Regions from separate parts of the Pseudaquabacterium inlustre genome, predicted to be linked through region 2. Evidence: predicted binding sites of a transcription regulator. Region 2 holds the regulator's gene; each other region holds the start of a gene.

Region 1 (4,392 bases), on a different contig from region 2:
GATCGTGTCGCCACCGCGCGGCACGCCGTTGGCGCCGATGAAGGCCGTGGGGTTGGTGTTCTGCAGCGACGAGCCGTCCTCCAGCACGATGCGGCGAGCGGCATTGCTGGACGCCAGCGCCGTGGCTTCCGCCGAGCCCGGACGGTAGCGGTTGGTCGGCGTCTCGAGCCGGCCACCGGCCGACAGCGTGAGCTGGCCGTAGCGGGCCTGGAAGTAGTTCTGGTTGATGGTCAGCGGGCCCGACAGCGACACCACCATGCCCTCGTAGCGTTCGAGGCCGCCGGTCGCCGGCAGCGTGATCGGCACGGGCGTGACCGTGAAGCCGCTGCTCTGTACCGTGACGGTGGGGCCGGTGATCTCGGTGACGGTGCTGCCGGCGGCGGGGAACTCGGTGACCGTGCCGCTCACCTGCACCAGCTTGCCAGGGGTGACATCGGCTGCCGGCGCGCTGCCGATGTAGACCAGGATGCCGTCGGACGTGGCGTCGTTGCCGTCGCCCTGCGCCGATTGCATGAAGAAGCCGTAGTTGGTGACGCGCGTGACCACGCCGGTGGTCTGCACCGGCTGGTTCGCGAACGGGCTGGTGGCGCCGCTGCCTTGGATCTCGGCAATGCTGCGCGAAGGCGCCGGCGCGGGGGCGGGTGCCGGCGCGGGCGCACTGGCGCAGGGGGCCAGCGTGCTGGCGGTGTTGCGGGGGGCCGGGGCGGCGCTGGTCACGGTGGTGGCGCAGCCGCCCTGGTCGCGCAGCGCGGCGGTGCTGTTGCCCAAGCCGCTGTAGGCCAGCAGGTCGGTGGCGCCGGACGGTGTTGCGCCGCTCAGCGCGGCGGTGCTGCTGGCCAGTGCAACCTTGCCAGCGGAGCCCGACATCGCGATGGTGCCGGTGGCATCCGGCGTGGGCAGGGACGCCGCAGCCGTGTTGGCGCCGAAGGCCTCCTTCACCAGCAGGTACTGGCCGGGCTGCAGGGTCACGGCCGGCAGCGTGGTCACCTGCCACGAGGTGCCGGTGCTGGACGCGTACTGCACCGACCAGCCGGCCAGACTGACCGCGTCGGAGCCGTTGTTGAAGAGCTCGATGAAGTCGCTGTTGTAGGGCGCGCCGGAGTTGCCGCCGCCGCCATAGACCTGGCTGATCACCACGCCGGCGTGTGCAGGCACGGCCAGCAGGCAGGCCAGGGGAAGGGCGGCGGACAGCACGCCCAGCAGGCGCCGGGGGCGGGAGGGGAGTTTGACGTGGGTGGTCATGGAAATTCGGTGAAGGTGAAGGGCGGTGCGGCGTGCCTTGGCACTCAGGCGCGCGTGCCGCGGCGGCGGGCCAGCAGACCCACGGCGCCCAGGCCGGCCAGCAGCAGGGCCTGGGTCGCGGGCTCGGGCACCGGTGCCAGCGTGACCGTCAGCTGGAAGTTGTCGATGGCCAGGCCGTCATCGGCACCGATGGCGTTGAAATCGGTCCAGCGGATCCAGAACGTGGCACCGCTGGCCAAGGAGGTGTTGAAGCTGCCCGACAGGGCCGCTTGGTTGGCGTTGCTGTTGCCGTTGAGCGCGCCCGTGGTCGGGCCCTGGTTGGGCGCCACGAAGTTCAGGCTGGTCACCGCGGTCCAGGTTCCGGTGCTCAGCGATGTGGCATCGAGGCTGTACTCGAAGTTGAGTGCATCGGTGCGCGTGACCGTGCCCAGTCGCCATTGCTCGCCGACATACTGGATGTTCACCGCGGTGATGGTGCGGGTGGCGTCATTGCGGAACGAGGCGCCGAAACTCGGCGTCAGCGGTGACGATTGCAGACCTCCGAGTGCGCGCTCCGTGCTTCCGGCGGCGCCGAAGCTGTAGGTGTTGCCGGTATTGCTGCTGCCGGTGCCGACGCCATAGGTGGTGTTGGCGTTGGTGCCGGCCTCGCTGAACACCCAATCCGCAGGCAGCACCGAGCCCGTGGTGCCGCTGCTGGCCAGCGTGTCGAAGTCCTGCGTGTAGACGGTTCTGGAATCGGTGATCGACACCGCCGCACCGGCGTGGATGGCTGTGGCGAGCAGGGCGGCAACGGTCAGGGACTTCTTCATGCAATGCACTCCAGTGGTGTGTGAAAGGTCGATGCGGTGGCGGCCGGAGCGCCTTCGTGGGGCACCCGTCAACCGTCCACCGCATCGTCGCCTCCGGCATGCAGAAGCTGCGCCACGCAGGCCCCGTGAACTCGGGGCGTGCAAGCCCGAAATTGACCGTTTGGTCAGGCTAGAGTAGAGCGGTTTGCCCTCGATTCAGCCGCGACGGCGGCGCGTCAGAAAGCCCAGGCCCGCCAGGCCGGCCAGCATCAGCGCGTAGCTCTCGGGCTCGGGCACGCTGCTGACCGTGAAGGCGGTGGTGTTGGGCACCGTGGCGCTGTAGGTGCCGTTGCTGGTGTCCACGGTCCAGTGGCTCAGGTCGGCCAACGTGGTCTTGTAGGCGGCAAAGCTCGCCAGGCCGCTGCGCGGGCCGGTGTACTCGGCGTAGTCGGGCGTGGCCGTGGTGGCCAGCGCATTCAGGCGGATGGCGTTGCTGCTGCCTTCGGTCAGGCCGGTGTTGGTCAGGCCGCCATCGACCGCGAAGCTGCCGTTGGTGATGGCCGCCAGGAAGGTGGTGGGGGCCGTGGCGCTGCTGCCCAGGTAGGCATAGACGGTTTCGTTGCTGGAGGCGATGCCCCAGTTGCTGCTGCCGCTCACCGTCACGCGCGACAGCGTGCCCACCGAGGCGCTCAGCGTGGTCTTGTCGAAGGCCGACAGGCGCACCACGGTGCCGGCGGCCACGGTGGCGCTGCCCGAGGTCCAGCGCGTGTAGCTCTCGCCGGTGTTGAACGCGCTGCCGGTCCACTCGTTGTCGCTGAAGTAGACGGTGGTGTTGGCGTCGATGTCGGCCAGCGTCACGAAGGACAGGCCGTCCTCGTCGGCATTGAACGCCGTGAAGGCGATGTCGCCGGTGTTCAGTGCGGCCTGGGCCGGCAGGGCCAGGGCGGCGGCGGTGGCAGCAGCCAGCACCAGGGTCAGCGGGTTCGGGGTCATGGGGGGTTCCGTGCAGGGGTGTCGATGGCGGGCGCGGTGCGCACCCGGCTGTCCGGCACGGTAGGGCGGCCCCATGAAGGCGGCGTGACACGGCCGCCTGTGGGCGCCGGTTGGGGGTGGCGCTCCCCGCGAATGCAGGGGCGCAGGCGCGGAACAGTGAAGCAGCGAAGGGGCTCAAGTCCGGCGCGTGGCGGCCGATAGTCCACGGGATCCCTCCACTTCGCCCGCCCAGGCTGTCACGGGCTGCCCACGCATGTTCCCGTCTTCGCCGCATGTCGCCGTCGCCTGCCGCCGGCCGCCGGCCCGTCCTGCGGGTGGCGGCGCACTGGCCTGGCGCCTGCTTCGGCGCGGCTGGGCGCTGGTGTTGTTGGCCCTGCTGCTGATCCACGTGCCCACGCCGGTGCGGGCGGCCGATGGCGACGCCCTGCCGGTGCGCGACAGCGCGTGGACGCTGCAACTCGACGATCGCCAGCCCGATGTGCTGGCCTGGCGCGCGGTGCGCGTGCTGTCCGACCCCGGCCACCGCCTGGGCCGCGACGAGGTGCTGGCGCGCCGCCACGAGTTCCGCCCGCCCGGTGGCCCCGAGGGCAACCTGGGCGTGCGCCGCGACACGGTGTGGCTGTTGCTGCCGCTGCAGGTGACGCAGGGCGACGGGCAGTGGATGTTCAGCATCGACTACCCGCCGCTGAACGATCTGCGCGTGACCCTGCTGCGCGACGGCCGGCCGGTGCTCGAGCGTCAGCTGGGCAACACGCTGCCCTTTGCCGAGCGGCCGGTGCGCGCACGGCCGCACGCCCTGGGCCTGACGCTGGAGCCCGGCGTGCGCTACGAGCTGCTGCTGCGCGTGCAGACCACCAGCTCGATGGTGCTGCCGATCTCGCTGCAGAAGCCCGACGTCTTCCAGGACGCCGAGTACGCCTCGCAGCTGCAGCAGGGCCTGCTGATCGGCGTGGCGGCGGCGCTGCTGCTGTACAGCCTGTCGCACTGGGTCAGCCTGCGCGAGGCGCTGTTCCTGCAGTACGCCCTGCTGCTGGTGGGGGTGACCACCTTCTTCGTCGCCTACTTCGGCATCGGCCAGCAGCACCTGTGGAGCGAGCAGTCGGGGCCGCTGGACAAGATCGCGCCCCAGGCCATCCTGCTGGCCCTGGCCGGCGGCGGCCTGTTCGTGGCCGGCGCGCTGCGCACCGCCGGGCGCAACCCCTGGACGCACCGCGGCCTGATGGCCGTGGCGCTGCTGTCGTCCCTGGGGCTGGTGGCCTCGCTGGCCGGCGCGCTGGACTACCGCGCCACCCAGGCCACGGCCACGGTGCTGGGGCCGATGCCGATGCTGATCGCCATCCCGGCCGCGTTCAACCACGCGCGCGCCGGT
Region 2 (4,392 bases):
CAGCTCGGGCGCGCTGGTCACCACCGGCGGCTGGCAGGCCATGAACCTGGGCGCGCTGCTGCCGCTGGCGCTGATGGGGGCCGCGCTGCTGTGGCTGCGCCAGGTGCGGCCGGCGCGCTGATCACTCGGCGCGCGGCGCCCGCGCCGAGCCGGCGATCAGGTCGAAGCGGAACAGCCGGCACTCGATCGGACCGTTCCACATCGGCACGCGGCGGGCTTCCTTCAGGCGCAGGGCCTGCGGCAGCTTCATGTCGGGGCTGAGCACCCAGGCCGTCCAGCCGGCATAGGCGCGCTTCCAGTGCGCGGCCAGGCCGCTGAAGAAGGCGGCGCCGGCGGCGTCCTTCTCGCCCTCGGGCGCACCCGCAGGGCCTTCAGCGAAGCCCTCGCGCACCGCGCGCTCGGCGCCGCGCTCGCCGCGCGAGCCCTTGGCCTCGATGCGCTCGCCGTACGGCGGGTTGAACACCAGCAGGCCGGCCTCGGCCGGCGGCGGGCGCTGCAGCGCGTCGGCGGTCTTGAAGACGATGGCATGGCCGACGCCGGCGCGCTGGGCATTGCGCGCGGCGAAGTCGGTCATGCGGAAGCTCACGTCACCGGCGTGGATGGCCACGGCCGGCGCGTGCACGGCCGCCTGCGCCTCGGCCTTCAGCTGGCCCCAGGCGGACAGTTGCGTGCGGAACGGCAGCATGCGCTCGAAGGCGAAGCGGCGCTTCAGCCCCGGCGCGATGCCACAGGCGATCTGCGCGGCCTCGATGGCGATGGTGCCGGCGCCGCAGCAGGGGTCGAGCAGCGCACCGTCTTCGGGCCGGCCCTGCCAGCCGGCGGCGGCCAGCATCGCGGCGGCCAGGGTTTCCTTCAGTGGCGCCTCGCCCTTCAGGCCGCCATCGCGCTCGTCGCGCCAGCCGCGCTTGAACAGCGCCTCGCCCGAGGTGTCGGCATACAGCGACGCGGTGTCGGCCGTCAGGTGCAGCACCAGCGGCAGATCGGGGTGGCGGGTGTCGACGCTGGGGCGGCTGCCGGTGGCGTCGCGCAGCACATCGCACAGCGCGTCCTTCACGCGCAGCGTGGCGAAGTTCAGGCTCTGCAGCGGACTGCGCGTGGCGCTGGTGTCGATGCGGAAGGTCTGCTCGGGCGTGATCCAGTCGCCCCACGGCACGCGGCGCGCCAGGTCGTACAGGTCGTGCTCGCTCTCGTAGGGGCCGAAGGCCAGCGGCCACAGCACGCGCTGCGCCAGGCGGCTGTGCAGGTTCAGCTGCATCGCCACGCGGGCATCGCCCAGCACCTGCACGCCGCCACGCTGCTCCACCACGCGGCGGCGGCTGGGGTCGGCCGGCACCACGGCGCGGTCCACGCCCAGCAGGGCCGCCACCTCGTCGGCCAGCAGCGGCTCGACGCCAGCGGCACAGGGCAGGAACAGCGACACCGGCGTGTCGCCCACCGGCGCGATGGCCTTGACGGGCAGGCGCACCGGGCCGCGGGCCGGCATGCCGGGGCCACCGGGACCGCGCATGGCCGGACCGCCAGGGCCGCCGGAACGCGGGCCGGGCCCACGCGCCTCGGTGTGGCGCTGGGTCTTGTAGCCGCCGATCGGCGGACGGGGGGTCTTGGTCAAAGGGCTTTGCGCAGGTTGGCGGGCGCGATCTTCAGCGCCTCGCGGTACTTGGCCACCGTGCGCCGCGCCACCTGGATGCCCTGCTCGGACAGCATGTCCGACAGCTGGCTGTCCGACAGCGGCTTGGCCGGGTCTTCGTTGGCCACCAGCTGCTTGATCAGCGCGCGCACGGCGGTGGAGCTGGCGTTGCCGCCGGCCTCGGTGTTCAGGCTGGAGCCGAAGAAGTACTTCAGCTCGAAGGTGCCGAACGGCGTGTTCATGTACTTGGCCGTGGTCACGCGCGAGATCGTGCTCTCGTGCAGGCCCAGTTCGTCGGCGATTTCGCGCAGCACCAGCGGCTTCATCGCGATCTCGCCGTGGGTGAAGAAGCCCTTCTGCCGCTCGACGATGGCCTGGCTGACGCGCAGGATGGTGTCGAAGCGCTGCAGGATGTTCTTCATGAACCAGCGCGCCTCCTGCAGCCGCGACGACAGCCCACCCGCGGCCCCGTTGCGCTGGCCGCGGATGGCCTGCGCATAGAGGTCGTTGATCTTCAGCTTGGGCATCACGTCGGGGTTGAGCACGGCCTTCCAGCCGCGCCCGGCCTTCTGCACGATGACGTCGGGCACGATGATGTTGGCCTCGGCGCGCGTGAACGGCCGGCCCGGCTTGGGCTCGCAGGTCAGGATCAGCGCCTGGGCCTCGCGCAGCAGCGCTTCATCAGCGCCGGTGGCCTGCGTCAGCTTCTTCATGTCGCGCCGCGCCAGCAGCTCGAGGTGCTGCTCGGCAATGCGCATGGCCAGCTTGCGCGCCGGGCTGGCCGGCTTCTCGCGCAGTTGCAGGCACAGGCACTCACCCAGGTTGGCGGCGCCCACGCCGGTGGGCTCCAGGCTCTGCAGCCACTTCAGGCCGCAGCGCAGGCGCTCGAACAGGTCTTCGCGCGCCTCCAGGTCGTCTTCGGGGATGTCCAGCGAGGCGGCCACGCGCTCGGCGATCTCGGCCAGCGGGTCGGCCAGCCAGCCGTCCTCGTCCAGGCTCTCGATCAGCACCATCACGGTGGCCGCGTCTTCGTCCGACAGGCGCATGCCCAGCAGCTGGCGGCGCAGGTGCTCCTGCAGCGTGGGGCCGCTGCTGGCCGCGTCCACCGGCTCGAAGTCGTCGTCGCCGCTGCCCGAGGGGCTGTTGCTGGGCGCCTCGCGGATGCCGTCGAAGTCGTCACGCTCGGTGCCGTTCTCCCAGTCGTCGCGCTCGGTGGCGCCGAACTCGGCGGTGTCCACGCCGGCAGGCTCGTCGCTGCCGGCGTCCTCGCGCTCGCTCAGGCGCTCCTTCTCGCGCTCGGCGCCGGCACCGCTCTCCGGCGTGGCGGCCACGCGTTCCAGGCCATAGGCCAGCGAGTCGTCGCCGCCGTCCTCCACGTCGAGGAAGGGATTGGCCTCGAGCATCTGCTCGATTTCCTGGTGCAGCTCCAGCGTGGAGAGTTGCAGCAGGCGGATCGATTGCTGCAGCTGGGGCGTCAGCGCCAGGTGCTGCGACAGGCGGACCTGCAATGAAGGCTTCATGACTTCGGGCCTGTCATCACATCTTGAAATGCTCGCCGAGGTACACCCGGCGAACGTCGGCGTTCTCGACGATCTCGGACGGCGTGCCTTCGGCCAGCACGCGCCCCTCGCTGATGATGTAGGCGCGGTCGCAGATGCCCAGCATCTCGCGCACGTTGTGGTCGGTGATCAGCACGCCGATGCCGCGCTGCTTCAGGAAGCCGATGATGCGCTGGATCTCGATCACCGCGATCGGATCGACGCCAGCGAAGGGCTCGTCGAGCAGGATGAAGCGCGGCTGCGTGGCCAGCGCGCGGGCGATCTCGACACGGCGACGCTCGCCGCCCGACAGTGCCGGCGCCGGCGAGTCGCGCAGCTTCTCGATGCTCAGGTCGTGCAGCAGGCCGTCCAGGCGCTGCTGGATCTCGGTGGCCGCCAGCGGCCGGCCGTCGGCGCCCACCTGCAGCTCGAGCACCGCACGCACGTTCTCCTCGACCGTGAGCTTGCGGAAGATCGAGGCTTCCTGCGGCAGGTAGCTCAGGCCCATGCGCGCGCGCTGGTGGATGGGCTTGCCTTGCACGGCCTGGCCGTCGATGCGGATCTCGCCGGCATCGGCACGCACCAGACCCACCACCATGTAGAAGGTGGTGGTCTTGCCGGCGCCGTTGGGGCCCAGCAGGCCCACCACCTCGCCGGCGCCCACGGCCAGGTGCACTTCCTTGACCACCTGGCGCGAGCCGTAGCTCTTTTGCAGCCCCTGGACCGTCAGCCCTTGGAGCCCTTGGCTCTGGCCGATCGGGGGCTGCGCCGCCATCGCCACGCGCTCTGGCGCCTGGGCGGATGTCACCGCCGCTCCCCGAGGGCCGGCGTGCTCTTCAGCGGGGCCTGCGCGGGTGCGGACGCGGCCTCGGCGGCCATCGCGGCGGCGGCCTCGGTGCCGGGGCGTGGCGTGATCACCGCGCGCACGCGGCCGCCGGGGTTGGTGGCGGTGGTGGCCCCACCGCCCTGCACATTGAAGGTCTCGGCCTGGCCGTCCCAGACGATGCGCGCGCCCTGGATCTCATCGGCCAGCGTGGCGCCGCGCAGGCGCCGCACCACGGCCGCGCCTTCGAAGCGGATCACGCCGGTCTTGCTGTCGTAGTCGATGCGCTGGGCCTGGCCCTCGACGCTCTCGTCGATGCCGTCGCGCTTTTGCTTCACGCGGGCCGGCTTGTCGGCCGTGCCGCTGGCCTGCACCACCTGCCAGCCTTCGGGCGTCTCACGCAC
Region 3 (4,392 bases), on a different contig from region 2:
GCCACGGCGGCGTTGATGTGCACCACGGTGCCGCCAGCGAAGTCCAGCGCACCCCACTGCCAGATCAGGCCGGCCTTGGCGTTCATCGCGTCGACCACGTCCTTGCTGGCGTAGGCGTCCGGGCCCATCCAGTACCAGACCATGTGGGCGATCGGGGCGTAGCTGAAGGTGAACCACAGCGCCGAGAACAGCAGCACGGCCGAGAACTTGATGCGCTCGGCGAAGGCGCCGACGATCAGGCAGCAGGTGATGCCGGCGAACGTGGCCTGGAAGGCCGCGAACAGCAGTTCGGGGATGTAGACGCCCTTGCTGAAGGTGGCCGCCATCGCGAACTCACCCTTGGCCGCGTCGAACACGCCCTTCAGGAACAGCCGGTCGAAGCCGCCGATGTAGGCATTGCCCTCGGTGAACGCCAGGCTGTAGCCGTACAGGGCCCACAGCACGACGATCAGCGAGAACGTGACCAGCACCTGCATCAGCACCGACAGGATGTTCTTGCTGCGCACCAGGCCGCCGTAGAACAGCGCCAGGCCCGGCACGGTCATCATGATGACCAGCAGGGTGGAGACCAGCATCCAGGCGTTGTCGCCCTTGTTGGCCACGGGGGTGGAGGCGGCCGCGGAGGCCGGCTCGGCGGCCGCCGATGCGGCAGCAGCCGGCGCCGCCGGTGCAGCGGCAGCCGGGGTCGACGCGGTGTCGGCCGCGGCCGAGGCGGTGGCCGCCGGGGCCGAGGCCGCGCCGTCCTGCGCCAACGACGTGCCCGCAAAGCCCAGGACCGCGAGGCCCAGGGCGAGGGAAGCAAACAGCTTTCTCATGATCGCGTGTCTTTCGTGGAGGTTCTCTTCTTGCCGGATGGGATGCGGCTTACAGCGCGTCCTTGCCGGTCTCGCCGGTGCGGATGCGCACCACCTGCTCGAGCGGCGAGACGAAGATCTTTCCGTCGCCGATCTTTCCGGTGCGGGCCGAGCCCTCGATGGCCTCGATCACGCGGTCGACGATGGCGTCGTCCACGGCGGCCTCGATCTTCACCTTGGGCAGGAAGTCGACCACGTACTCGGCGCCGCGGTACAGCTCCGTGTGGCCCTTCTGCCGGCCGAAGCCCTTGACCTCGGTCACGGTGATGCCTTGCACGCCGATGGCGCTGAGGGCCTCACGAACTTCGTCCAGCTTGAACGGCTTGACGATGGCGGTCACCATCTTCATGGCTTTGCTCCAGGGAGTTCAGAAGTTGTACTTGACGCCGACAACCAGCGCCGCCTTGCCCAGGAACTTGCTGCTGTTGGCGGCAGCGCCCGGCACGTAGAAGCCCTTGTCGGCGTCGGTGCCCACCAGCGCGACGCTGGGCACGATGCCGCCGAAGTCCTTCGACACGGTGATCGAGTAGTCGGTGTACGAGGCGTTGGCCGTGTTCTTGACCTTCTGGTAGCCCACGTGCGGCACCACCGACAGACCGGCGACCTCGAACGTGGCCGACAGGTCCAGGTAGTAGCTGTTCTTGCTGTCGACGTTGCCGAACAGGTTGGTGAAGCCGTGCGAGTACTTGGCCGTCACCGGGCCGTAGGTCAGCGCGCCGTACAGCTCGGTGGTGTTCGGGTTGCGGTAGGCGGCCGACCAGGCCGGCGTCACGGCGCTGGGGTACCAGTAGTTCAGCACGCCGACGTCGTAGGTGAAGTCCTTGCTGATCTCGCCCTTGTAGCCGCCGTACAGGTCGACCTCGAGACCGGCGTCGCCCGACGCGTCCTTGATCCACTTGATCGTGGAGGCCCAGGCACCCAGGTAGAAGGCGCCCTTGGTGTAGTCGACGCCACCCTGCAGCGCGGGCTTCAGGCGGGTCTGCGAGATGCCGCGGTAGCGGTAGTCGGACACCGCACCGATGTTGTAGGCCAGGCCGTCGTCGGCGAACGCCAGGCTGGGCACGGCGGCGGCGGCGGCGGCGGCGAGGGCTGCGCTCAGGATGATCGAGGTCTTCTTCATGGATGCTCCGGTGTGTCGTGGTGGAAGGTCGTTGGCTGTGCAACTTCTGCAGCTTCCGTGCCACCACCGATTCGGCACCCAGCCGCCCGATCGCCACGTTCACGCCAGCGCAACACGCCCCAGAGCGGTGAGCCTGCGCCGAGATGCGGCGCAAATGCGCACCGCAACGGCGCGAGCCCACAAAACGCACCACTGCGGTGCATAAAGCAGGGCTTGCCACCCGCCCCGAGCCCGTGCACACAATCGGCGCACACCCACAACGCATCGGGAGGAGGCACCACGATGTCGCTGGCCGTGATCACCAGCCGGGCCCTGGACGGGCTGGACGCGCCCCCGGTGCAGGTGGAAGTGCACCTGGCCAACGGCCTGCCCAGCTTCACGCTGGTGGGCCTGGCCGACACCGAGGTGAAGGAGGCGCGCGAGCGCGTGCGCGCCGCGCTCACCACCTCGGGCTTCACTTTTCCCCACAACAAGCGCATCACGGTCAACCTGGCGCCCGCCGATCTGCCCAAGGAAAGCGGCCGCTTCGACCTGCCGATCGCGCTCGGCATCCTGGCCGCCGACGGCCAGCTCGATGCCGCCAAGCTGGCGCAGGCCGAATTTGCCGGCGAGCTGAGCCTGGCCGGCGAACTGCGCCCGGTGCGCGGCGCCCTGGCCTTGGCGCTGGCCTTGCGGCGCACCGGCGCCAACCGCACCCTGGTGCTGCCGCAGGCCAGCGCCGAGGCCGCCGCCCGCGCCGGCGGCGTGCAGGTGTGCGGCGCCAGCCACCTGATGGACGTGGTGCGCGCGATGCGCCCCGACAGCGACGAGGCTCCCGCTGAAGCACTGCCGGTCGTCATCCCGCCGCCGCCCGCCCCGCCGGCTGCCAGCCCGCCGGATCTGCGCGACGTGCGCGGACAGGCCGCCGCCAAGCGCGCACTCGAGATCGCCGCGGCCGGCCGGCATTCGCTCCTGATGGTGGGCCCGCCTGGCAGCGGCAAATCGATGCTGGCCCAGCGCCTGGGCGGCCTGCTGCCGCCCATGAGCGACGACGAAGCGCTGGACAGCGCCGCGCTGCAGGGCCTGGCCGCCGCAGGCTTCGACGCCGCGCGCTGGCGCGAGCGGCCACACCGGGCGCCGCACCATTCCGCCAGCGCCGTGGCCCTGGTGGGTGGCGGCTCACCGCCGCGGCCGGGCGAGATCTCGCTGGCGCATGGGGGCATCCTGTTCCTGGATGAACTGCCCGAATTTCCCCGCAGCGCGCTCGAGGCCCTGCGCGAGCCGCTGGAAACGCGGCGCATCACGATCTCGCGCGCGGCGCGGCAGGCGCAGTTTCCGGCCGCCTTCCAGCTGGTGGCGGCGATGAACCCCTGCCCCTGCGGCTGGCTGGGCGCCCAGGTGGCCGGGCGCAGCTGCCGCTGCACGCCCGAGCAGATCAGCCGCTACCAGGGCCGGCTGTCGGGCCCGCTGCTCGACCGCATCGACCTGCAGGTGGAGGTGGCCGCCGTGGCACCGGCCGAATTGCTGGCCCACGCTGAGGGCGAGCCCAGCGCCACCGTGGCCGAGCGCGTGGCCCGCGCCGCCGAGCGCCAGACGGCGCGCCAGGGCAAGGCCAACGCGCTGCTGGAAGCCGCCGAACTGGACGCGCTGGCCGACCTGGCGCCGGCCGCCGCGCAGTTCCTGCAGCAGGCGGCCACGCGCCTGGGCTGGTCAGGCCGCGGCCTGCACCGGGTGATCAAGGTGGCCCGCACGATTGCCGACCTGGCCGGCGCGGCCGAGATCGGCGTGCCGCAGGTGGCCGAGGCGCTGCAGTACCGGAGAGCGTTGCCGGGCGCTTGACCGCTTGAACGGCTTCAGCCCAGCACCGGCGCCAGCAGGCGCCGCGCGGCGGCCTCGTCCAGCGCCTCACCGGCGGCCCAGGCGGCCAGCTGGTCGTCGCCGATGCGGCCCACGTTGAAGTACGCCGCCTCGGGGTGGGCCAGGTAGAAGCCGCTGACCGAGGCCGCCGGCGTCATCGCCAGGCTTTCGGTCAGGCCCATGCCGATGTCCTCGGCGTTCAGGGCCTGGAACATCGCACGCTTGACATGGTGGTCGGGGCAGGCCGGGTAACCGGGTGCCGGGCGGATGCCGCGGTACCGCTCGGCAATGAGCTGCTCGTTGCTCAGCGCCTCGTCGGGCGCATAGCCCCACAGCTCGGTGCGCACGCGCTGGTGCAGGCGCTCGGCAAAGGCTTCGGCCAGGCGGTCGGCGATGGCCTTCAACATGATGGCCGAGTAGTCGTCGTGGTCGGCCTCGAACTGCGCCGTCTTCTTGTCGGCGCCCAGGCCGGCGGTGACGGCGAACAGGCCGATGTAGTCGTGCTTGCCGCCGGCATCGGCGCGCGGCGCGATGTAGTCGGCCAGGCTGCGGTTCGGTCGCGCCACGCCGTCCACCACCGGG

Evidence for each region. Region 2 encodes sigma-54, which starts transcription at its own class of promoters, with help from an activator protein. Its sites were predicted from a motif close to TGGCANGNAANCTGCTTT; they were not measured.
Region 1: AACH10_RS24230 (PEP-CTERM sorting domain-containing protein) is a predicted target of sigma-54. The motif match lies at 2,149-2,166, and genes of this name have one in related genera.
Region 3: AACH10_RS23370 (TorF family putative porin) is a predicted target of sigma-54. The motif match lies at 2,020-2,037, and genes of this name have one in related genera.

The regions. Positions count from the first base shown of each region.
Region 1 covers NZ_JBBUTH010000011.1:336,199-340,590, forward strand. The annotation lists gene AACH10_RS24225 (ExeM/NucH family extracellular endonuclease) at 1-1,242, opposite strand, end outside; gene AACH10_RS24230 (PEP-CTERM sorting domain-containing protein) at 1,287-2,051, opposite strand; gene AACH10_RS24235 (PEP-CTERM sorting domain-containing protein) at 2,247-3,023, opposite strand; gene AACH10_RS24240 (diguanylate cyclase domain-containing protein) at 3,277-4,392, shown strand, end outside.
Region 2 covers NZ_JBBUTH010000008.1:161,169-165,560, forward strand. The annotation lists gene AACH10_RS15300 (MFS transporter) at 1-121, shown strand, start outside; gene AACH10_RS15305 (THUMP domain-containing class I SAM-dependent RNA methyltransferase) at 122-1,609, opposite strand; gene AACH10_RS15310 (RNA polymerase factor sigma-54) at 1,606-3,147, opposite strand; gene lptB (LPS export ABC transporter ATP-binding protein) at 3,164-3,940, opposite strand; gene lptA (lipopolysaccharide transport periplasmic protein LptA) at 3,970-4,392, opposite strand, start outside.
Region 3 covers NZ_JBBUTH010000011.1:138,779-143,170, reverse strand. The annotation lists gene AACH10_RS23380 (ammonium transporter) at 1-815, opposite strand, end outside; gene AACH10_RS23375 (P-II family nitrogen regulator) at 865-1,203, opposite strand; gene AACH10_RS23370 (TorF family putative porin) at 1,222-1,974, opposite strand; gene AACH10_RS23365 (YifB family Mg chelatase-like AAA ATPase) at 2,257-3,792, shown strand; gene metH (methionine synthase) at 3,807-4,392, opposite strand, start outside.